Regions from separate parts of the Streptomyces sp. NPDC036764 genome, predicted to be linked through region 4. Evidence: riboswitches for the same ligand, from Rfam matches in the RefSeq annotation. Region 4 holds a riboswitch; each other region holds the start of a gene.
The links. A riboswitch is a leader RNA that binds a small molecule or an ion and turns the genes downstream of it on or off. The one in region 4 is predicted to bind cobalamin.
Positions count from the first base shown of each region.

Region 1: it holds a riboswitch for cobalamin, as region 4 does, so the genes downstream of both, metE (5-methyltetrahydropteroyltriglutamate--homocysteine S-methyltransferase) here and ACZ69Q_RS23115 (cobalamin biosynthesis protein) in region 4, are expected to answer to the same signal.
Region 2: it holds a riboswitch for cobalamin, as region 4 does, so the genes downstream of both, ACZ69Q_RS03285 (energy-coupling factor ABC transporter permease) here and ACZ69Q_RS23115 (cobalamin biosynthesis protein) in region 4, are expected to answer to the same signal.
Region 3: it holds a riboswitch for cobalamin, as region 4 does, so the genes downstream of both, ACZ69Q_RS21900 (ribonucleoside-diphosphate reductase subunit alpha) here and ACZ69Q_RS23115 (cobalamin biosynthesis protein) in region 4, are expected to answer to the same signal.

Region 1 covers NZ_JBVJPT010000001.1:693,483-699,173, forward strand. The annotation lists gene metE (5-methyltetrahydropteroyltriglutamate--homocysteine S-methyltransferase) at 1-1,991, opposite strand, end outside; cobalamin riboswitch at 2,147-2,370, opposite strand; gene ACZ69Q_RS02965 (3-hydroxybutyryl-CoA dehydrogenase) at 2,364-3,236, opposite strand; gene aceB (malate synthase A) at 3,233-4,774, opposite strand; gene aceA (isocitrate lyase) at 4,872-5,691, opposite strand, start outside.
Region 2 covers NZ_JBVJPT010000001.1:761,309-766,999, forward strand. The annotation lists gene ACZ69Q_RS03265 (APC family permease) at 1-236, opposite strand, end outside; gene ACZ69Q_RS03270 (ATP-binding cassette domain-containing protein) at 349-1,215, opposite strand; gene cbiQ (cobalt ECF transporter T component CbiQ) at 1,212-1,961, opposite strand; gene ACZ69Q_RS03280 (energy-coupling factor ABC transporter substrate-binding protein) at 1,965-2,336, opposite strand; gene ACZ69Q_RS03285 (energy-coupling factor ABC transporter permease) at 2,333-3,034, opposite strand; cobalamin riboswitch at 3,065-3,251, opposite strand; gene ACZ69Q_RS03290 (M55 family metallopeptidase) at 3,352-4,185, shown strand; gene ACZ69Q_RS03295 (M20/M25/M40 family metallo-hydrolase) at 4,178-5,482, shown strand; gene ACZ69Q_RS03300 (S9 family peptidase) at 5,488-5,691, shown strand, end outside.
Region 3 covers NZ_JBVJPT010000005.1:263,111-268,801, forward strand. The annotation lists gene ACZ69Q_RS21890 (NACHT domain-containing protein) at 1-1,200, opposite strand, end outside; gene ACZ69Q_RS21895 (GNAT family N-acetyltransferase) at 1,356-1,862, shown strand; cobalamin riboswitch at 1,915-2,051, shown strand; gene ACZ69Q_RS21900 (ribonucleoside-diphosphate reductase subunit alpha) at 2,176-4,557, shown strand; gene ACZ69Q_RS21905 (ribonucleotide-diphosphate reductase subunit beta) at 4,557-5,567, shown strand; gene ACZ69Q_RS21910 (hypothetical protein) at 5,480-5,691, opposite strand, start outside.
Region 4 covers NZ_JBVJPT010000006.1:64,959-70,649, reverse strand. The annotation lists gene ACZ69Q_RS23120 (cobyric acid synthase) at 1-1,401, opposite strand, end outside; gene ACZ69Q_RS23115 (cobalamin biosynthesis protein) at 1,398-2,339, opposite strand; cobalamin riboswitch at 2,442-2,581, opposite strand; gene ACZ69Q_RS23110 (CU044_2847 family protein) at 2,811-3,200, shown strand; gene ACZ69Q_RS23105 (nSTAND1 domain-containing NTPase) at 3,244-5,691, shown strand, end outside.

The DNA of each region.
Region 1 (5,691 bases), on a different contig from region 4:
TCGCCGAACTCGGCGTAGCACATGTGGGTGTGGATCTGGGTGTCCGGCCGGACCCCGCCCGTGGTGAGCCGGAACGCCTCCGTGGCCCAGGCGAGGTACCCGCCGCGATCGGTGGCGCGCAGCGGCAGGGTCTCCCGCAGGGCCGGCTCGTCGACCTGGATGACGGAAGTGCCGCCCGCCTCGAGGTCGTTCACCTCGTCGCGCAGGGCGAGCGCGACCTGGCGGGCCGTCTCGCCGAGCGGCTGGTCGTCGCGGACGAAGGACCAGGCGAGCATGGTGACCGGGCCGGTGAGCATGCCCTTGACCGGGCGCGAGGTGAGGGACTGGGCGTACGTCGTCCAGCGCACCGTCATCGGCTCGGGCCGCGAGATGTCGCCTGCCAGGATCGGCGGGCGGACGTAGCGGGTGCCGTAGGACTGCACCCAGCCGTGCTGCGTGGCGAGGTATCCGGTCAGCCGCTCGGCGAAGTACTGGACCATGTCGTTGCGTTCGGGCTCGCCGTGCACCAGGACGTCGATGCCGGTCTTCTCCTGGAAGGCGATCACTTCCTGGATCTCGGCCTTGACGCGTTCCTCGTAGGCGGCCGCGCCGATCCGGCCGGCCCGCAGGTCGGCGCGTGCGGTACGCAGTTCGCCGGTCTGCGGGAACGAGCCGATCGTGGTGGTCGGCAGCAACGGCAGCCCGAGGTGCGCGCGCTGGGCGGCACTCCGCTCGGCGTACGGCTGTGAGCGGCGGGCGTCCGCGGCGGTGACGGCCGCCGCGCGGGAGCGGACGGCCGCGTCGCGGGTGATCGGCGAGCCGGCGCGCGAGGCCAGGTCGGCCCGGTTGGCGGCGAGTTGGGCGGTGATCGCGCCGGTGCCCTGGGCGAGGCCCTTGGCGAGGGTGACGACCTCGGCGGTCTTCTGCCGCGCGAACGCCAGCCAGCGCAGGATCTGCGGCTCGATGTCCCGCTCGGCCGTCGCGTCCAGCGGCACGTGCAGCAGGGAGCAGGAGGCCGAGACGTCGACCCGGTCCGCCAGGCCCAGCAGGGTGCCGAGCGTGGCGAGCGACGCGGACAGGTCGTTGACCCAGACGTTGCGGCCGTTGACGACACCGGCCACCAGCCGCTTGCCGGGCAGCCCGCCGACGGCGGCGAGTGCCTCCAGGTTGGCCGCCGCCGACTCGGTGAAGTCCAGCGCCAGCCCCTCGACCGGCGCCTTGGCGAGCACGGGCAGTGCCTCGCCGAGCCGGTCGAAGTACGAGGCAACCAGCAGCTTCGGCCGGTCGGTGCGGGCGCCGAGGTCACGGTAGGCGCGCCCGGCGGCGTTCAGCTCGGCCGGGGTGCGGTCCTGGACGAGCGCCGGCTCGTCGAGCTGGACCCACTCGGCGCCCGCCGCGCGCAGGTCGGCCAGGATGCGCGCGTACACCGGCAGCAGCCGGTCCAGCAGGGTGAGCGGCTCGAAGTCCGCGGCGACCCCGGGTGCCGGCTTGGCGAGCAGCAGGTAGGTGACCGGGCCGACCAGGACCGGGCGGGCGCTCAGGCCCAGCGCCAGGGCCTCCTTCAGCTCGGCGACCTGCTTGGCGGAGTCCGCCGTGAAGACGGTGTCCGGGCCCAACTCCGGCACGAGATAGTGGTAGTTGGTGTCGAACCACTTCGTCATCTCCAGCGGCGCGACGTCCTGCGTGCCGCGGGCCATGGCGAAGTAGCCGTCCAGGGCGTCGGTCTCGACGGCGGTGCGATGCCGCTCGGGGATCGCGCCGAGGGCGACGGTGGTGTCCAGGACGTGGTCGTAGTACGAGAAGTCGCCGGTCGGCACCTCGTGGATGCCGGCCTCGGCGAGCCGGCGCCAGTTGGCGAGGCGCAGTTCGGCGGCGGTGGAGCGCAGCGCGTCGGCGGTGACGCGGCCCTTCCAGTAGCCCTCGATCGCCTTCTTCAGTTCCCGGTTCGGGCCCTGGCGGGGGTAGCCGTACACGGTGGCCCGTGCTGCCGCGGCTGCGGGCTTGGTGGTCACGGAGATCTCCTTCGCGAGATGAATCCCTGAGATCCCGGCGACGGGAGGAGGGCGCGAAGGGGCGACGGACCGGACGGCGACGGCCGCAGGGCCGTCCGCTCGGTCATGTGCGCCGACCCGCCCTCGAGGTCACCGGGATGTCCGCGTACGAGTGGTTCGCGCGCGGGCAGTTGGCAGGTCTTCGGACTCGCGGGCACGTCCTCACTTCGTGAGGACACCTACTGGCCGTCGCTTCCCAGGCCCTGTACGTCGGGCTCAGTGCGTATGACGGCGGTCGTTCCCGCTCACCGCTGCGGGGCAGTCCCGGATTCCCACCGGGTTCCCTCTTACGACGCATCCCGCCTGGCGGACGGGGCGAACCAGCTACGCGGGTCAGCCTATCCGGCCGTACCCGTGGAACCCGCGGCCGCTCTTGCGGCCCAGCAGCCCCGCCTCCACCATGCGCTGGAGCAGCGGCGGCGGGGCGTACAGGGGCTCCTTGAACTCGTCGTAGAGGGACTCGGCGATCGAGGCGACGGTGTCGAGGCCGATCAGATCCGCGAGCCTGAGCGGGCCCATGGGGTGGGCGCAGCCCAGTTCCATACCGGTGTCGATGTCGGCGGCGGTGGCGAAGCCGGACTCCGCCATCCGGATCGCCGACAGCAGGTACGGGATCAGCAGCGCGTTGACGACGAAGCCGGCCCGGTCGCGGGAGCGGATCACGGTCTTGCCGAGCCTGCGGCCCGCGAAGTCCTCGACCGCGTCGACGGTCGCGGCCGAGGTGTGCAGCGAGGTCACGACCTCCACCAGCGGCAGGACCGGAACGGGATTGAAGAAGTGCAGGCCCACGACCCGGTCCGCGCGGGATGTCGCCATGCCGAGCCGCATGATCGGCAGCGAGGAGGTGTTGGTGGCCAGTACGGCCGCCGGGTCCTCGACGATCTTGTCGAGCGCTGCGAACACCTCGGTCTTGGCGTCCGGGTTCTCCACGACGGCCTCGACCACGAGCTGCCGGTCGGCCAGGTCCTCCAGGCTGCCGGTGAACACCAGCCGGGCGAGCGCGCCGGCCGCGGCCGTCTCCTCCAGCTTCCCCCGCCGCACCGCGCGCTCCAGCGACGCCGCCACCCGGTCCCGGGCGGCCCGCGCCGCGACCGCGTCCACCTCGCACAGCACCGTGTCGAGCCCGGCCCGCGCGCACACCTCGGCGATCCCGGCGCCCATCTGCCCGCCACCGACCACACCGACCCGCCGGATGCCCTCGCTCATGCCCAGGCCTCCGTCCGGCGCACCAGGTGACGGGTGTAAGCGTCCGGGGTGAAGAACAGCGGCAACTCGCCCACCAAAGCGGTCCGTTCGAACAGCGCACGGATCTCGTCGACCGGCGCCCACGGGTACTCGGCGCCCAGCGCCACGAGCTCGTCGTCGAGGAGCCGCAGCACCGCCTCCCGGTCGATCACCCGGTGCCGCAGCCACTGCCAGATCTGCACCCGGGCGATCTCGGCGGTGGACGCGTCCTCCATCAGGCCGTTGATGGCGACGGCCCCCTGCCCGCGCAGCCAGGCGGCGAAGTAGCGCAGCGCGACGGCGACGTTGGTGCGCACGCCCTCGGCGGTGGGCGGCCCGCTGATCCGGCGCACGGACAGCAGGTCGGAGGGCGTCACCTCCACGTCGTCACGCGTACGGTCGATCTGGTGCGGCCGTGTGCCGAGGACACCGTCGAAGACCTCGCGGCAGACCGGGACGAGGCCCGGGTGGGCCACCCACGACCCGTCGAAGCCGTCCTCCGCCTCCCGCTCCTTGTCCAGCCGGACCTCGGCGAGCGCGGCCTCGTCGGCGGCCGGATCCTTTCGGGGCACCTGTGCGGCCATGCCGCCGATGGCATGGGCGCCCCGCTTGTGGCACGTGCGCACCAGCAGTTCGGTGTACGCCCGCATGAAGGGGGCGGTCATCGTCACCTTCGCCCGGTCCGGCAACAGGAAGTCGGTGCGGTGGCCGAACGTCTTGATCAGGCTGAACAGATAGTCCCAGCGGCCCGTGTTGAGCCCGGAACCGTGCTCGCGCAGCTCGTAGAGGATCTCCTCCATCTCGAACGCGGCGGTGATCGTCTCGATGAGAACCGTGGCCCGGATCGTGCCGCGCGGGATCCCGAGCAACTCCTGGGCGAGGACGAAGACGTCGTTCCACAGCCGCGCCTCGTACCGGTTCTCCAGCTTGGGCAGGTAGAAGTACGGCCCGTGGCCGGCGTCGATCTGGCGCTGCGCGCAGTGGAAGAAGTAGAGCCCGAAGTCCACGAGGGCGGCGGGCACGGGGCGGCCGTCGTGGGCGAGGTGCTCCTCGTCCAGATGCCAGCCGCGGGGGCGGACCACGAGGGTGGTGTGCCGCTCGCTGACGTCGAGCAGTGCGATCTGGCCGTCGATGACGTTGTCCCAGGTCGGGGAGGTGGCGTCCTCGAAGTCGGCCACCCACACCTGGGCACCGGAGTTGAGCGCGTCGGACGCCGTACGGCGATCGGGCGGCCCGGTGATCTCCACGCGCCGGTCGGCCAGCCCCGGGGCGGGCGGTACGACGCGCCAGGTGGGATCGGCGCGGACGGCGGAGGTGACCATGGGGAAGTCGAGCGGGGAGCCCGCGGCGAGCCGGAGGGCCTGGCGCCGGCGTTCTCTCATCAGGTCCTGACGGCGCTCACCGAACTCCGCGGCCAGCCGGCCGACGAAGTCCAGGGCGGCGGGGGTGAGGATCTCGTCGTGGCGGTCGCCCTGGGTACCAAGAACGCGGACGTGTCGGGTCGGTGCAGTGGTGGACATCGAGTTCTCCTGACTGGGAACGTTCAGGGCATCGCCCTATGAGGGGCGCGGGGAACTGCGCGACCAGCCCCCACGCACCCGCAGACGACGAACCGGCCTAGTGGAACTGCTCTTCCTCGGTGGACCCGGCCAGCGCGGTCGTGGAAGAGGCGGGATTGACCGCCGTCGACACGAGGTCGAAGTACCCGGTACCGACCTCCCGCTGATGCTTGACGGCGGTGAACCCGTGGGCCTGCGCGGCGAACTCCCGCTCCTGAAGGTCCACATACGCTGTCATCCCGTGCTCGGCGTAACCCCGCGCAAGGTCGAACATCCCGTGGTTGAGCGAGTGGAACCCGGCCAGCGTGATGAATTGGAACCGGTACCCCATCGCCCCCAACTCCCGCTGGAACTTGGCGATCTGGTCGTCGTCCAGCGCGGCCTTCCAGTTGAACGACGGCGAGCAGTTGTAGGCGAGCATCTGATCCGGGTACCGGGCGTGGATCGCCTCCGCGAACTCCCGCGCCTGCGCGAGATCCGGCGTACCGGTCTCCACCCAGATGAGGTCGGCGTACGGGGCGTAGGCCAGCCCGCGCGCGATGACCGGCGCCATGCCGTTGCGCACCCGGTAGAAGCCCTCCGCCGTGCGTTCGCCGGTCACGAACTCGGCGTCGCGCTCGTCGACATCGCTGGTGATCAGGTTCGCGGCGAGGGCGTCGGTGCGGGCGATGACGACGGTCGGCACATCGGCGATGTCGGCGGCGAGCCGGGCCGCGTTGAGGGTGCGGATGTGCTGCGAGGTCGGCACCAGGACCTTGCCGCCGAGGTGGCCGCACTTCTTCTCGGAGGCGAGCTGGTCCTCGTAGTGGATGCCGGCCGCGCCGGCCGCGATCATCGCCTTGGTCAGTTCGAAGGCGTTCAGCGGGCCGCCGAACCCG
Region 2 (5,691 bases), on a different contig from region 4:
TGGTCGACCTTGTTGAGGTAGTAGAACGCCGATGCGATCAGCAGCATCGGGACGAACGACGCGACCATGACGCCCGGGGCGTAGACGCCCACGAGAGCCACGACCGGGCCGATGGCCGCGGCGAGCGAGTAGGCGGGCGAGGTGGCGTTGAGGCCGATGACCAGTGCGTCGACGAACCCGATCGCGTCGGCTTTCAGCCCCTCGGGCGGGCGGGTGTCCATGGTGCCGTCGGCCATGCTGCCTCACTTCGGTCGCGCGTGACCTCATGAAACAGGGAACCGAGGGGGCTGCCGCGCCTTTCGTGCGCGGTCGCGGGAGGTATCACCCGTGTGCCCACCATGGCCTGTGTCAGCCGTCGGCGGGCAGTGCGGGCGTGGTGTGCGCCGCCGCCAGGGCCGCCAGCTCGTCGGCGTCGCGCGGACCGGGCGCCGAGTCGTCCAGCAGGCCGTGCGCGCGCAGCAGCCGGGCCGCCGCGATGCCCCACGGCAGCCGCAGCCCGGCCTCCCGCAGAAGATCGGTGCGGGCCAGCATCGTGGCCGCGGGACCGGTGCGCACCCCGGACGGGGTCAGCAGCGCCGCGTCGTCGGCCCAGCGCAGCGCGAGATCGACGTCGTGGGTGGCCATGACGACCGTGGTGCCGTCGGCCCGCAGCCCGCCGAGGGTGGTGAGCAGGCGCTCCTGGCCGTCGGGGTCGAGCCCGGCGGTCGGCTCGTCGAGGATCAGCACGCGCGGCCGCATGGCGACCGCCCCGGCGATGGCGGTGCGCTTGCGCTGCCCGTACGACAGCAGATGCGTGGGCCGGTCGGCCAGCGCGGCGATGTCCAGCGCGGCCAGCGCCTGGTCGACCCGCGCCCGCACCTCGGCGTCGGACAGGCCCAGGTTGAGCGGGCCGAAGGAGACGTCCTGGGCGACGGACGCGGCGAAGAGCTGGTCGTCGGGGTCCTGCACCACCAACTGCACGGTCGTGCGCAGTCGGGTCAGCCCCTTGCGGTCGTAACGGACCGGCGTTCCCCCGATCGTCAACCGGCCGTCGTGCGGCTTGAGTCCGCCGCTGAGCAGCCGCATCAGCGTGGTCTTGCCGCTGCCGTTGCGGCCCAGCAGCGCCAGCGCCCGCCCCTCGCGGACGTCGAAGTCGAGGCCGCTGAGCACGACGGGGCCGTCCTCGTAGGCGTAGGAGGCGCCCCGCAGGGCGACCAGGGCGGTGGGCTCGCTCATGGCAGGGCCCTTTCCAGTACGAGGGTGAGGGCGGCCAGCGCTGCGAGCAGAGCGCAACTCGCGGCCGTGAAACGGACGGAGACCTTCGCCTCGGGCACCAGGACGCGCAGCGTGCCGTCGTAGCCGCGCCCGGCGAGCCCGGCCTGGAGCCGGGTGGCCCGGTCGAAGGACCGCACGAAGGCGGTGGCGCCGAGCCCGGCCAGCGAGCGCCAGGTCGCGGCGCGGGTGGTGTGCCCGAGCCGCGCGGCCTGCGCGTCGCGCACGCGGCGCACCGAGTCGAGCAGCAGGAAGCTCATGCGGTACGTCACCAGCGCGACGTCCACGACCGGCGCGGGCACCCCGGCCTTCACCAGCCGGGGCAGCAGGTCCGACATCGGTGTGGTGAACGCGAACAGCAGCACTCCGAGCGAGGCCGCCGAGGTGCGCAGCAGCAGCTCACCCGCGCGCAGCGGCCCGTCGTCGGCGAGGGACACGAAGCCCGCCGGACCGCCGACCTGGACCAGCAGCGTGGCCGCGCCGGTCACACAGAAGCCGAGCGGTACGCGATACGCCCGCCACAGCCGCCGGCCGGGCACGCCCGCCGGGCCCAGCAGCACCGTCAGGGCGGTGACCAGGACCAGCGCGGCTCCCGGCCAGGGCGGAAGGGAGATCGCGAGCACGGTGAGACCGAGCCCGAGCACGGCCTTGTCCACGGGATGACGGCGGCGCCAGCGACTGCTGTGCGCCGCCGCGTCGATAGGTAGCACCCCTCAGACCCTGTCGGCCTTCGACTCCTCGCCGGCGCCACCGGCTGCCACGCCCTCGGCGTCCCGCTCCAGCGCCCGCTGCTCGCCCTGCCTGCGTCCCCGGTGCAGCCCGAAGTAGTAGGCGAGGACACCGGCGCCGAGCGCCGCCTGGAGGGAGAACAGGGCCGACTCGATCTCACCCGACGGCGGCTCGTACAGCGGCGAGAACCACGGCTCGTAGTCAGGTTCGATCTCGGTGATCGCCGTCTCCGCCTCCCCGTCGGAGCCGGTGAACGGCTCCTCCTTGTGGTCGCCGAGGCCGAGCGCGAGCGGCAGCACGGCGAGCGCGGCCACGACGAGCAGCAGCAAGAGGTTGATCTTCGTGTTCCTGCTCACGGGGCCACCGCCTCGGTCTCGCTCGGGGACTGCTTCTTGGTGAGGAGCACACCCAGCCGGGTCAGTTCGCCCTTGCTGGACTGCACCAGCAGCCGCATCACGAGCACCGTCAGCAGACCCTCGCTCACCGCGAGCGGGATCTGGGTGACGGCGAAGATGGAGCCGAACTTGCCGAGCGCGCCCACGAATCCGCTGCCCGGGTCGGGGAACGCGAGCGCGAGCTGGACGCTGGTCACGCAGTAGGTGGACAGGTCGGCGACGAACGCGCCGAAGAAGACGGCGGCCATCAGCGGCACGTCGAAGCGCCGCAGCAGCTTGTAGATCGCGTATCCGGCCCAGGGACCGACGATCGCCATCGAGAAGACGTTGGCGCCGAGCGTGGTCAGGCCGCCGTGCGCGAGCAGCAGCGCCTGGAAGAGCAGCGTGATGGTGCCCAGGACCGCCATGATCGGCGGCCGGAACAGGATGGCGCCCAGGCCCGTGCCGGTGGGATGCGAACAGCTACCGGTCACCGAGGGCAGCTTCAGCGCGGACAGGACGAAGGTGAAGGCCCCGGAGGCGCCGAGCAGCAGTGTGCTCTCGGGATGCTCCCTGACCTCACGGGTGAGTGAACGTACTCCGTGTACGACGAACGGCGCGGACGCGACGCCCCAGGCGACCGCGTGCGCCGGGGGCAGAAAACCCTCGGCTATGTGCATGGCGCAGCAGACCCTCTCCAGCACCTCGTGGATGGTTGACGCGCCTTGGCCGGTCTCCTGGCTGACGGGTACCACACGCCCGTGCTCCGCCTTCCCGGGTCGCTAGGACCCAGTGGCTTGCCCGCGAGGGCAGGAGCCGGACTTCCCGATTCACAGTGGCGAGGGCCGCACCGGCATCACACCGGATTTCCCGTTCACCAAGGCGTGGTGACAGTAGTGCCCGCGGCGGGTGGCTGACAAGCACACCCCAAAGGTGTGAAAGTGGCGTTCGTCCGCTTCGTGGCGGGTTCCCTCCCGGGCGCGTAACGTGATCGGGCATGAAGATCCTCATCAGCGCCGACATGGAGGGCGCCACCGGGGTGACCTGGCCGGCCGACGTGCTGCCCGGGACGCCGCAGTGGGAGCGCTGCCGGGGCATGTTCACGTCGGACGTCAACGCCGCCGTACTGGGATTCTTCGACGGCGGCGCCGACGCCGTCCTCATCAATGAGGCGCACTGGTCCATGCGCAATCTGCTGCTCGAACAGCTCGACGAGCGCGCCGAGATGCTCACCGGCCGGCACAAGTCGCTGTCCATGGTGGAGGGCGTGCAGCACGGCGACGTGGACGGCATCGCCTTCGTCGGCTACCACGCGGGCGCCGGTATGGAGGGTGTCCTCGCGCACACCTACCTCGCGAACCAGATCACCGGTGTGTGGCTGAACGACGTCCGGGCGAGCGAGGGGCTGCTGAACGCGCACGTCGTCGCCGAGTACGGCGTGCCCGTCGTGCTCGTCACCGGGGACGACCTGGCCTGCGAGGACGCGCTCGGCTACGCACCCGAGGCGCTGAAGGTCGCCGTCAAGGACCATGTCTCGCGGTACGCGGCCGTGTGCCGTACCCCGGCCAGGACCGGCGCCGACATCCGCGCCGCGGCCAAGGAGGCGGCCGCGCTGGCGGTCCGTCAGCAGCCGGTGAGCGACGGCCCGTTCACGGTCGCCGTGGAGTTCGACGCGGAGCATCTCGCGATGGCCGCCACCGTCGTCCCCGGCGTCGAACGTATCGGCGAGCGAAAGGTGGCGTACACCAGCGAGCGGATGTACGAGGGAATCCGTACCTTCAAGGCGGTCACCACGATCGTCTCGGCCGCGGTGGAGGAGCAGTATGGCTGACGGGCAGGCACTGGAAGAGGTCGTGGCGTTCACGTCCGACCTGATCCGCATCGACACGACCAACCGAGGTGGCGGCGACTGCCGGGAGCGCCCCGCCGCCGAGTACGCCGCCGCGAAGCTGGCCGAGGCGGGCCTGGAACCCGTCCTGCTGGAGCGCACCGAGGGCCGTACGAACGTCGTCGCCCGCATCGAGGGCACCGACCCGTCGGCCGACGCGCTGCTCGTGCACGGTCATCTGGACGTGGTGCCCGCGCAGGCCGACGAGTGGAGCGTGCACCCCTTCTCCGGGGAGATCCGCGACGGCGTCGTGTGGGGCCGGGGCGCGGTCGACATGAAGAACATGGACGCGATGATCCTCGCCGTGGTCCGGGCCTGGGCCCGCGAGGGCGTACGGCCCCGGCGGGACGTGGTGATCGCGTTCACCGCCGACGAGGAGGCGAGCGCCGAGGACGGCTCCGGCTTCCTCGCGGACCGGCATGCCGCACTCTTCGAGGGCTGCACCGAGGGCATCGGCGAATCGGGTGCCTTCACCGTCCACGACGGCAGCGGCCGGCAGATCTATCCCCTCGCCGCCGGCGAGCGCGGAACGGGCTGGGTCAAGCTCACGGCGCGCGGACGGGCCGCGCACGGATCCCGGCCGAACCGGGAGAACGCGGTCACCCGCCTCGCCGCGGCCGTCACCCGGATCGGCGCCCACGAGTGGCCGCTCAGGCTCACCCCGACGGTGCGCGCCGCCCTCACCGAACTCGCGGCGCTCCACGGCCTCGACGCCGACCTGGACGACGTGGACGGCCTGCTCCAAAAGCTCGGCCCGGCCGCCCGGCTGGTCGAGGCGACCGTCCGCAACAGCGCCAACCCGACCATGCTGGAGGCCGGTTACAAGGTCAACGTCATCCCGGGGGAGGCCGTGGCCTACGTCGACGGCCGCTATCTGCCGGGCTGCGAGGACGAGTTCCGCGCCACCCTTGACCAGCTCACCGGACCTGACGTGAACTGGGAGTTCCACCATCACGAGGTGGCCCTGCAGTCGCCCGTGGACTCGCCGACGTACGCCCGTATGCGCGCGGCCGTCGAGGAGTTCGCGCCCGAAGGGCACGTCGTGCCGTACTGCATGCCCGGCGGCACCGACGCCAAGCAGTTCTCACGGCTCGGCATCACCGGCTACGGCTTCTCGCCGCTGAAGCTGCCGGAGGGCTACGACTACGGGGCCATGTTCCACGGCGTCGACGAGCGGGTGCCCATCGAGGCACTGCATTTCGGCGTCCGCGTGCTCGATCGTTTTCTGCGTACGGCCTAGGGGAGTTGGGGGAGACAGTGCGGACGCTGGCGTACGGTTCCTGGCCCTCGCCCATCGACGCGGCCGTCGCCGCCGCGCACGAGGGGCGGCCCGACTTCGTGGGCTTCGTGGGGGAGGAGGCGTGGTGGACCGAGGCCCGGCCGACCGAGGGCGGACGGCGCACGCTGGTGCGGCGCCGGGCCGACGGCAGCGAGGAGTCGGTGCTGCCC
Region 3 (5,691 bases), on a different contig from region 4:
CAGCCACAGCCGCAGCGTGCCCCGGTCGCGGCTGCGGGTGTTCATGTGCTGCGGGTCGTTGTCCGGCCGGTCGTGCTCCAGGGCGCCATGGCGGTGCAGTTCGCGGGCGATCTGGAGGTAGACGGGCGACTCGGTCACCTCCGCCGTCTCCACGATCCAGTCCACGCGGCGTTCGTCCGTCTCCGGGACGCGTGCCTGGACGAACCGCAGTGCCTCCTCCTCGCTGAGCGGCTCCAGCTCCACGATCGCGGCCGGGGTGCTCTCCAGCGGGCTGTGCGGACGGGAGGCGATGACGAGGGGCAGCTTCTCCTCGTAGGCACGCTCGATGGCCCGCCGGATGATGTTGTCCCGGTTCTGCTGGAGGCCGTCGCCGAGGAGGGCCTCCTCCAGTCCGTCGGCGATGACGACCGGCTTGTCGTCGGCGAGCAGTTGCTGCCAGACCCGCTCGGTCTTGCTGCGCGCGAGGATGCCCCGGGGGGCCTCCTCGGTGAAGCGCGCCTTGGCCATGCGTTCGAAGTTCAGGTCGGTCGTGCCGTTCGCGTCCCGCAGCCGGATAGGCACGGGTACGGCGTTCTGCTCCGCCAGCAGTTCGGTGAGCCGCACCAGGACGGCGGTCTTGCCCACACCGACGCCGCCGACCAGCAGATAGGGCCGGCGCGTGTCCCGGTCGCGCAGCCGTTCGGCGATGACCTGGGCGATCTCCTCCCGGCCCACGATCTCGGCGGCGTCCGGCCCGGCGGTGAGCACCAGCCGGTGGGGGTCGCCCCGTGCCTTGGCGAGATAACGCCGCTTGGTCCACCGGTACCACCAGAACAGGAAGAGCGCGGCGGCGAGCGACGCGGCGAGCACCGGGCCGACGAAGCGCATGACCGTGTCGAATCCGTCGTTGCCCTGCCGCCACTTCTCGAAGCCGGTCGTGTGGCCCGAGAGCAGGATGTACAGGCCCTCCACCACCCACGCGAGCACGGCCAGCGCGGCCACCGTCCAGATGGCCCGGGTGACATTGGTGTAGGTGAACCAGCGCCGCCACTTCCTGGGGCGGGCGGTGCCGCCGCGGGCCTCCAGGCGGATCGTCAGCCGGTGCCAGTGGCCCACGGCCCCCTGTCTGACCCAGTTGCCCGCCCGTCTCGGAGCCAGCGTCGCCATCGGCGCGTCACGCGGCCGCTTCTTGCCGGGCGGGCGACGGACGACCCTCGTCATCGTTCGTCTCCTTCCGAGAACGGCTCTCGAAACGGAGCGACCGCGAGGCGCCGACACCTATCTCCATGGAAGCACTCCCTGAACTCCCCGCAACCCGGCGGCCCTCGGCGGAAATCCACGGGCCCGCCGCCGTGGCCGTCCGGCAGACTCGGCGTATGGACATCGCGATCCGGCCGGCGGCGCCCGGCGAGTTCGACGCGCTCGGTGAGATCACCGCCCGGGCCTACCTCCACGACGGACTCCTCGACTTCGGCGAGAGCGACGAGTACCTCGGCGAGCTCAGGGATGTGGCCAAGCGCGCGGCCGCCGCCGAGGTGCTGGTGGCCGTCGTGGACGGCCGGCTGCTGGGCGGGGTGACCTTCGTGCCGGGCGGCGGCCCGATGGCCGACATAGCGCGCCCCGGCGAGGCCGAGATCCGGATGCTCGCCGTCGACCGCGCGGCCCGGGGACGCGGCGCCGGCGAGGCCCTCGTGCGCGCCTGCGTCGACCGCGCCCGGGCCACGGAGGGCTGCGTACGGATCGTCCTGTCGACCCAGCGCACCATGCACGGCGCCCACCGCATCTACGAACGGCTCGGCTTCGTTCGCACACCCGAGCGGGACTGGAATCCGATCCCGCAGCTCGTCGACATCACTCTCCTCACCTATGAGTTGACGCTCTGAAACCACCGCGACACAACATCTGGGGGTGGCGTGGCGGGCGAGCACAAGATGTATGCTCATGCTCGCTGTCGCCGCAGGGGAATCCGGTGCGAATCCGGAACTGTCCCGCAACGGTGTACTTGTGCATGTCTGTTCCCAGAACCGTGCACAGGAGTCAGTCCGAGGACCTGCCGACAGCGCGCCCGGCCGACCGGCCGGTGCGCCCGACGTCCGGGTCTCGTGGAATGGGCCGGTGGACGCGACGCCGCGTGCGCTCGTGTGCTGCCCCCTGCCCTCCGCAAGGCCCCCGTGCCGAGCGAGGGAGAGCCCCCACGTGACCATCGCGCCAGCAGAACCGGCCTCAGCCGTCTCTCAGGTCCAAACCGACGAGGACGCCCCGGGAACCGCTTTGCTGCGGCTCCTGACCGAGCTGACCGCCGACCTCCCCGACGCCGACCCCGGCCGGGTCGCCGCCGCCGCACTGCGCGGCCGGTCCGCCCGGGCCGACGAGGCGGAGCTGCGCGAGCTGGCCACCGAGGCGGCGGCCGGCCTCATCTCCGAGGACCCCGCCTTCAGCAGGCTCGCCGCCCGGCTGCTGACCATCTCCATCGCCGCCGAGGCAGCCTCGCAGGGTGTGACGTCCTTCACCGAGTCGGTCGCGGTCGGCCACCGCGAGGGCCTCATCGCCGACCGCACGGCCGAGTTCGCGCGCATCCACGCGGCCCGTCTCGACGCGCTGGTCGACACGGCCGCCGACGACCGCTTCGGCTACTTCGGCCTGCGCACCCTGCACAGCCGTTACCTCCTGCGGCACCCCATCACCCGCAAGGTGATCGAGACGCCCCAGCACTTCATGCTGCGCGTCGCCGCCGGTCTCGCCGAGGACGACACCGTCCGCTCCGTCGACGAGGTCTCCGCGCTCTACGGCCTGATGAGCCGCCTCGACTACCTGCCGTCCTCCCCCACCCTCTTCAACTCCGGTACCCGGCACCCCCAGATGTCGTCCTGCTACCTCCTGGACTCCCCCAAGGACGAGCTCGACTCCATCTACGACCGCTACCACCAGGTCGCCCGCCTCTCGAAGCACGCCGGCGGCATCGGCCTGTCGTACTCCCGCATCCGCTCCCGGGGTTCGCTGATCCGGGGCACCAACGGGCACTCCAACGGCATCGTCCCGTTCCTGAAGACCCTGGACGCCTCGGTCGCCGCCGTGAACCAGGGCGGCCGGCGCAAGGGCGCGGCCGCGGTCTACCTGGAGACCTGGCACTCCGACATCGAGGAGTTCCTGGAGCTGCGGGACAACACCGGTGAGGACGCCCGCCGTACGCACAACCTGAACCTCGCGCACTGGATCCCGGACGAGTTCATGCGCCGGGTCAACGCCGACGGCCAGTGGTCCCTGTTCTCGCCCGCCGACGTCCCCGAGCTCGTCGACCTGTGGGGCGAGGAGTTCGACGCGGCCTACCGCAAGGCCGAGGAGCGGGGTCTGGCGCGCAAGACCATCCCGGCCCGCGATCTGTACGGCCGCATGATGCGCACCCTCGCGCAGACCGGCAACGGCTGGATGACCTTCAAGGACGCCGCCAACCGCACCGCCAACCAGACGGCCCTGCCGGGCCATGTCGTCCACTCCTCCAACCTCTGCACGGAGATCCTGGAGGTCACCGACGACGGGGAGACGGCGGTCTGCAACCTGGGTTCGGTCAACCTCGGCGCGTTCGTGAGCGACGGGGAGATCGACTGGGAGCGCCTGGACGAGACGGTCCGCACGGCCGTCACCTTCCTCGACCGCGTCGTCGACATCAACTTCTACCCGACCGAGCAGGCGGGCCGGTCCAACGCCAAGTGGCGGCCGGTGGGCCTGGGCGCGATGGGCCTCCAGGACGTCTTCTTCAAACTGCGGCTGCCCTTCGACTCGGCCGAGGCGAAACAGCTCTCCACGCGCATCGCCGAGCGCATCATGCTCGCCGCGTACGAGGCGTCCGCCGACCTCGCCGAGCGCAACGGCCCGCTGCCGGCCTGGGAGAAGACCCGTACCGCCCAGGGTGTGCTGCACCCCGACCACTACGGTGTCGAGCCGGCCTGGCCGCAGCGCTGGGCCGCGCTGCGCGAGCGGATCGCCGCGACCGGCATGCGCAACTCGCTGCTGCTGGCCATCGCGCCCACCGCCACCATCGCGTCCATCGCCGGTGTCTACGAGTGCATCGAGCCGCAGGTGTCCAACCTGTTCAAGCGCGAGACGCTCTCCGGCGAGTTCCTCCAGGTCAACTCGTACCTGGTCGACGAGCTGAAGGCGCTGGGTGTCTGGGACGCCCGCACCCGCGAGGCGCTGCGTGATGCCAACGGCTCGGTGCAGGACTTCGCCTGGATCCCGGCGGACGTACGGGCGCTGTACCGCACGGCGTGGGAGATCCCGCAGCGCGGCCTGATCGACATGGCGGCGGCCCGGACCCCGTACCTCGACCAGGCACAGTCCCTGAACCTCTTCCTGGAGACGCCGACCATCGGCAAGCTCTCCTCGATGTACGCGTACGCCTGGAAGTCGGGCCTGAAGACGACGTACTACCTGCGCTCGCGCCCGGCGACCCGTATCGCCCGCGCCGCCCAGGGTCAGGCCGCCCAGCCCGAGAAGACCATCCCCGTCCAGCAGGTCGCCGAGCCCGACGCCGTCGCCTGCTCCCTGGAAAACCCCGAGTCCTGCGAGGCCTGCCAGTAATGCCCAGTAACCAGAACCTTCTCGACCCCGGCTTCGAGCTGACTCTGCGCCCCATGCGCTACCCGGACTTCTACGAGCGCTACCGGGACGCCATCAAGAACACCTGGACCGTGGAGGAGGTCGACCTCCACTCGGACGTCGCCGACCTCGCGAAGCTGTCCGAGGGCGAGCAGCACATGATCGGCCGGCTGGTCGCGTTCTTCGCGACGGGCGACTCGATCGTGGCGAACAACCTGGTGCTGACGCTGTACAAGCACATCAACTCCCCGGAGGCGCGCCTGTACCTGTCGCGCCAGCTCTTCGAGGAGGCCGTGCACGTCCAGTTCTACCTGACGCTGCTCGACACCTATCTGCCCGACCCGGAGGACAGGGCGGCGGCCTTCGACGCCGTCGAGAACATCCCCTCGATCCGCGAGAAGGCCGAGTTCTGCTTCAAGTGGATCAACGAGGTCGAGAAGCTGGACCGCCTGGAGACCAAGGCCGACCGGCGTCGCTTCCTGCTCAACCTGATCTGCTTCGCCGCGTGCATCGAGGGCCTGTTCTTCTACGGCGCCTTCGCGTACGTCTACTGGTTCCGCAGCCGGGGTCTGCTGCACGGTCTGGCCACCGGCACCAACTGGGTGTTCCGCGACGAGACCATGCACATGTCCTTCGCGTTCGACGTCGTCGACACCGTCCGCAAGGAGGAGCCGGAGCTCTTCGACGACGAGCTCCAGCAGCAGGTCACCGACATGCTGCGGGAGGCCGTCGAGGCCGAGCTGCAGTTCGCGCGCGACCTGTGTGGTGACGGCCTCCCGGGCATGAACACCGACTCGATGCGGCAGTACCTGGAGTGTGTCGCCGATCAGCGCCTGTCGCGCCTCGGCTTCGCTCCGGTGTACGGCTCCGAGAACCCCTTCTCCTTCATGGAGCTCCAGGGTGTTCAGGAGCTCACCAACTTCTTCGAGCGGCGTCCGTCGGCGTACCAGGTGGCGGTGGAGGGCACTGTCGACCTGGACGAGGACTTCTGAGCCTTTGCCGCGTCGCGCTCCTGGGCCTCCCTGATCTGACGGTCGATGCGCCGGTCGTGCACGATCCCGATCAGTGACGGGAGGACCAGGACGAGGAACATTCCCAGCACGACGACCATGGCGA
Region 4 (5,691 bases):
GGCGAACGACGTGTCCGGCGCCGGCACGAACCGGCGGCCCGCGGCGGCCGCCACCTCGCGCAGGAACGCCCGTCGGAAACCGTCCGACTCCAGCGAGCCGTGCCAGTGCGTGCCCCAGGTCTGGCCGACCCGGCAGCCGTCCAAGCTGTGTCCATCGTCATCGGAGATGAACGCGTCGCCCCCCGTGATTTCGGCGACCCCGTGGTGGATCTCGTACCCCTCGACCTGCTCCCCGAGGGCCTCGCCGACGGGCCGGGTCAGGGTCTTCTCCCGGGCGAACCGCACCCGCACGGGCAGCACCCCGAGCCCCTCGACCTGCCCGCGCCGGCTCTCGACGTCGTCCTCGATGTGCTCGCCGAGGACCTGGAAGCCGCCGCAGACGCCGAGGATCGGCCGCCCCTCGGCAGCCCTGCGGGTAAGGGCCCTCGCGAGCCCGCGCTCCCGCAGCCACTCCAGGGCGCGGACGGTGCCCCGGGTGCCGGGGACCACCACCAGATCCGCGTCGGCCAGTTCCTCCGGCCGGTCCACGAACCGCACGACGACGCCCGGTTCTGCGGCGAGGGCGTCGACGTCGGTGAAGTTGGACATCAGCGGCACGGCGCACACCGCGACCCGCAGCACGTCCTCACCGACGGGGGAGGAGACCTGGGACTCCCGTACGGCGCCCCGCAGGGACACCCGCAGCCCGTCCTCCTCGTCGATGCCGAGCCCGTGCCGGAAGGGCAGGACGCCGTAGGTGTGCCGCCCGGTGAGGTCGTGCAGCATGTCGAGGCCGGGTTCGAGGAGCGAGACGTCGCCGCGGAACTTGTTGACGAGGAACCCGGCGATCAGCTCCTGGTCCTGACGGGACAGCAGCGCGACGGTCCCGAAGAAGGAGGCGAAGACGCCGCCGCGGTCGATGTCGCCGACGACGAGCACCGGGAGCCCGGCATTGCGGGCGATGCCCATGTTGACGATGTCGGTCCGCCGCAGATTGATCTCGGCCGGAGAGCCGGCCCCCTCACAGATCACCGCGTCATAGGTGCCCCGCAACTCGGCGAGGCACTCCAGCACGGTCCCGAGCAACTGCTGCTGCCGCCCGCCGTGGTACCCGCGCGCACTCAGCTCACCCACTGGCTTGCCCAGCAGCACGACCTGACTGCTCTGCTCACCACCCGGCTTGAGCAGCACGGGGTTCATCAGCGCGGTCGGCTCGACGCGGCACGCCTGCGCCTGCATGGCCTGCGCACGCCCGATCTCGGCGCCCTCGCGCGTCACGAACGAGTTCAGGGACATGTTCTGCGCCTTGAACGGCGCGACTTTCACCCCCTGCCGCACCAGCCACCGGCAGATCCCGGCGGTGACGACGCTCTTGCCGGCGTCGGAGGTGGTGCCGGCGACGAGAAGGCCACCGCCCGTCATGAGGTTCGCCCCTTCGCGATGCGGCGCGCGGCGACACAGACGCCGAGCGCCAGCCAACCGATGCGCTTGGACAGCCGTACGGCCCGTTCGATGTCGTGGGTGCCGACGGCCCGCCCGTTCTGGTTGAGCACGGGCCGGTGCTCGACCCGGCCGCCGTAGGAGAGGGTCCCGCCGAGCCGTACCCCGAGGGCCCCCGCGAACGAGGCCTCGACGGGCCCGGCGTTCGGGCTCGGGTGCGCGTCGGCGTCGGCACGCCAGGCCCGCAGCGCCCCTCGGGGATCGCTGCCGGCGACGGTGGCGAGTACGGCCGTCAGCCGCGCCCCCGGCCAGCCGGCCACGTCGTCGAGCCGCGCCGAGGCCCAGCCGTAGCGCCGGTACCTGGGTGACTTGTGCCCGACCATCGCGTCGAGCGTGTTCACGGCCCGGAAGCCGAGCAGTCCGGGCACGCCGCCGACGGCCCCCCACACCAGGGCCCCCACGACGGCGTCGGAGGTGTTCTCGGCGACGGACTCCACGACCGCCCGCGCGATCCCGTCCGCGTCCAGCGCCTGCGGATCCCGCCCGCACAGATGCGGCAGCCGCGCGCGTGCCCCCTCGACGTCCCCCGCCTCCAGGGCACGCCCGACGGCCCGGGCCTCCCGGGCGAGCGAGGTGCCCCCGACGACGGCCCAGGTGGCGGCGCCGGTCAGCGCGAGTGAGGCGGCCGGGGAGGTGCGGACGGCGCGGGCGGCGACGGCACCCAGCGCGACAGCGCCACCGGCGCACACGGCGGTGTGCACCGCGCCGCGTGCCCTGTCGTCGCGCCACAGCACCCGTTCCACGGCGGCCGCGGCCCGTCCGAACGCGGCGACCGGATGCCCCCGGCGGGGGTCGCCGAGCAGCAGATCACCGAGGAGCCCGGCGGCGGCGCCGTACGCGAAGACGCGATCGGCTCGCATCGGGGTCAGCCGACCGTGAGGTCAGACGAGGGTCTGCTACTGCGTGTCGATCGGCAGGCGGGCATCGCGTTGTGTCCTCACTCAGGGTGTCCACGCCCTGGTTCGACGAGACCGGCGGCGAGAGTTCCTGGCTCCCGGGGATTGCTACCCCGGTGACAGTGGCGGGACCGCGCCGGACTCACACCGGCTTCCTCTTCTGCCGCCGTACTTGGCCCCGGCAGTCCACCACGGGGTTCCGAGGGGCGTCAACTTGCCGTTGACCTGCGACGGAGGAGTGTGCGCAGGCCCATAGGAAGGAGTGTGTCCGGGCCCACTCGGATGGAGCGTGCCCCGAGCGGGGGCCGACCACTCCCTTCGGTGCCAACTCCGGTGCCTGGTCAGCGTGTTGATCGCTGTGACGTCTCGATCGCCGGCAGCTACCGTGTGGTCCCACCGGCTCCTTCCGTACCACAGGACAGGTCCAGCATTTCCATGACAGGCATCACCACGATCGAACTCGACGACGGCTCGTTGCTGCGCGTGGAGACCACTGCGCCCGGCCCGTCGCAATCCGCGCCCGCCAGGTCGTCCTCCACCGCGGACGACGCGTACGAGCCCATCGGCCGGCCACGCGTCGTGCAGAACGTCGGAGAAGCCGCCGACACCCTGCGCGAGGCCGTCGACCGAGTGCGCCCGGCCGTCCAGGACATCGTCGACTCGCTTCGCACCATGCCACGGCGTCCCGACCGGATCACTTTGGAGTTCGGCGTGAAGGTGACCGCCGAGGCCGGTGTGGTCGTGGCGAGAACCGCCGCCGAGGCGCACTTCACCGTGGGAGTGGAATGGGACGCCAGCGTGGGGGGCGCAGCCGATGCCACTTGACGCGTTACCGCTGCGTGCCCGGTACGAACGGGGCGCTGCCCGCGTGTTCGACTCCGAGGGAGTGGTCGCGGGCGCCGGGTTCCTGGTGGCCGATCGACTGGTGTGCACCTGCGCCCATGTGGTGCAGGAGGCGGACGGACGCCGGCCGCGACGACCGGTGACCGTGGACTTCCCGCTGCTGGCGGGAGCCGACCCCGGCCCGGGCGTCCCTGCCGAAGTGGTCTCCTGGCGGCCCGACGACGACATCGCCGTACTGCGGCTCTCCCGCGCGGTGGAGAACACGGAGCCGCTTCCGTTCGCGTACGAGGCGGGCGACGAGTGGGGCAGGCCGATACGCGCCTTCGGGTTCCCCGAGGACGCACCGCGCGGAGTGAACGCCACCGGCGTGCTGCGCGGCCGGCAGCGCGCCGATCGCCTCCAACTCGACCTGGCGGCGCAGGGGGTGGCCATCGGACGCGGCTTCAGCGGGGCCGCCGTGTGGGACGTGGAGCGCGACGCCGTGGTCGGGATGCTGATCACACGCGGCCGTCATGGCATCAGCAGCACCGCCTACCTGATACCGGCGGACCGGATCATCGACTCGGACGTGCCACAGCAGTGCCCGTTCCGCGGCCTGGACCGGTTCGAGGAGGAGGACTTCCGGTACTTCCACGGGCGCGAGAGCGAGGCACGCGAACTCGTCGACGCCCTCGGCTCCCGGCCCATGACCGTCCTCGTCGGCCCATCCGGCAGCGGTAAGTCCTCCCTGCTCAGAGCAGGGCTGCTGGCCGAACTGCGGCGCGCGGGGACGCCCACCGCGCTGCGCATACCGCAGCCCGCCGACTCGGCAGACGCCGCGGCCGAGGACGCGGACGCCTGGGTGGCCGAGGCCGTCACCGCCGCCTGGCAGGCCGCCGCTCCCGACGCCGCCGCCCGCCGGGACAGGTTCGACGCGGTGCGCGAGGCGTGCACCGGGCCGGAGAGCGAGCGGATCGCCCTGCGCGGCCGGCTCTGCGACGAAGTCGGTTCGCGTGGCGCCGTACTGCTCCTCGACCAGTTCGAGGAGTACGCCGCCGCCGTGCCGCACGGTGCGTTACGGGCCTACCGTGTGCTGTCGTCGCTGACGCAGGCTCCCGACCCCGCGCAGGGCGGCGGGCTGCGCGTGGTGCTGACCGCCCGGTCGGCCACGCTGGAGGTGCTCACCGCGGCCGACACGTCGGGCGGGCTGAGCCGCGCGGTGACGTTGCTCGCGCCGATGACCGTTCAGGCGCTGGCCCGCGCCGTGGAGGAACCGGTCAGGGCGGTTCCCGGGCTCCGCCTGGCCGACGGCCTGAGCCGGCGCCTCGTGGACGACGCCGTCGGCGAGCCGGGCTGCCTGCCCCTGCTGCAGTTCGCGCTCACCCAGTTGTGGCGGCGCCGCGAGGCCGGCACCCTCACCCACGCCGCCTACGACGACATCGGTGGCGTCGGCGGCGCGCTGGCCGCGTACGCCGACACCACGCTGGACGAGTGCCTCGCGGACACCGGCGTGGACGAGGACGCCGCCCGTCGGCTCTTGCAGCAACTGACCCGGCCGGACGGGCAGGGCGGGTTCATACGTCGTGCCGTACCGATCCACCGGCTGCCGCCCGGGCAGGCCGAGCTGGCACGCGCGTTGGCCGGACGCCGCCTCCTGGTCTGGGACGTCCGGGAACCCACCGGGGACCAGGACTCCCACGGCACCGTGCATGTGGTCCACGAGGCACTGCTCAAGGAGTGGCCGCGGGTGGCCGGCTGGCTGCGCGACGGCGCCGAGTTCCGCGAGTGGCAGGACCGGACGGAGCGGGACGCCGCCGAATGGGAGGCGCGGGGCAGACCCGCGGGCCTGCTGCCGCACGGAGTACGCCTGGCCCAGGGCCTGGAGTGGCTGCGCTCCCGCGCGGGCGACCTCACCGATTCCGAGCGTGCCTACCTGGAGGCGGGCCGACGGCGGCAACGGCGTGGACTGCGCCGCCTGTGGGCCGTCACCGGCCTGGTCACCACCCTGGCCCTGGTGGCCACGGCTCTCGCGGTGGACACCTACCGGGCGCGGCAACGGGACCTGAACGAGCTGCGGATCGCCGCCGCCGCGGAACTGGGCGAAATGTCCGAACAGGCGGCGGACCGGTCACCCGACAGCTCCTTCCGCTACGCGGCGAGCGCCTGGTCCTTGCGACACACGCCGCAGGCGCGGCAAGCACTGTTCGCACAGTACGTCCGGGCGCAGGACGTGGTGTCCTCGCACAGCGGGTTGTGGCCGGGCAGGGCACAAGCCGTCACGGCGACCCCGGACGGCCGCACACTGGTGGTGACCTCCCAGCCGGACGGCGGGTCGGGGCTGGAGATCACGGCCGTGACCGGCGCCCTCGACGGCAGCCCGCGGGCCGTGCGGCTGCACGGCGTGCCGACCGACCTCTCCATGGAGAGCTTCAGGAACGCCGTCAGCGACGACGGCCGCCGCTATGCGATGTCGAGGCCCGACGGAGAGGTCCTG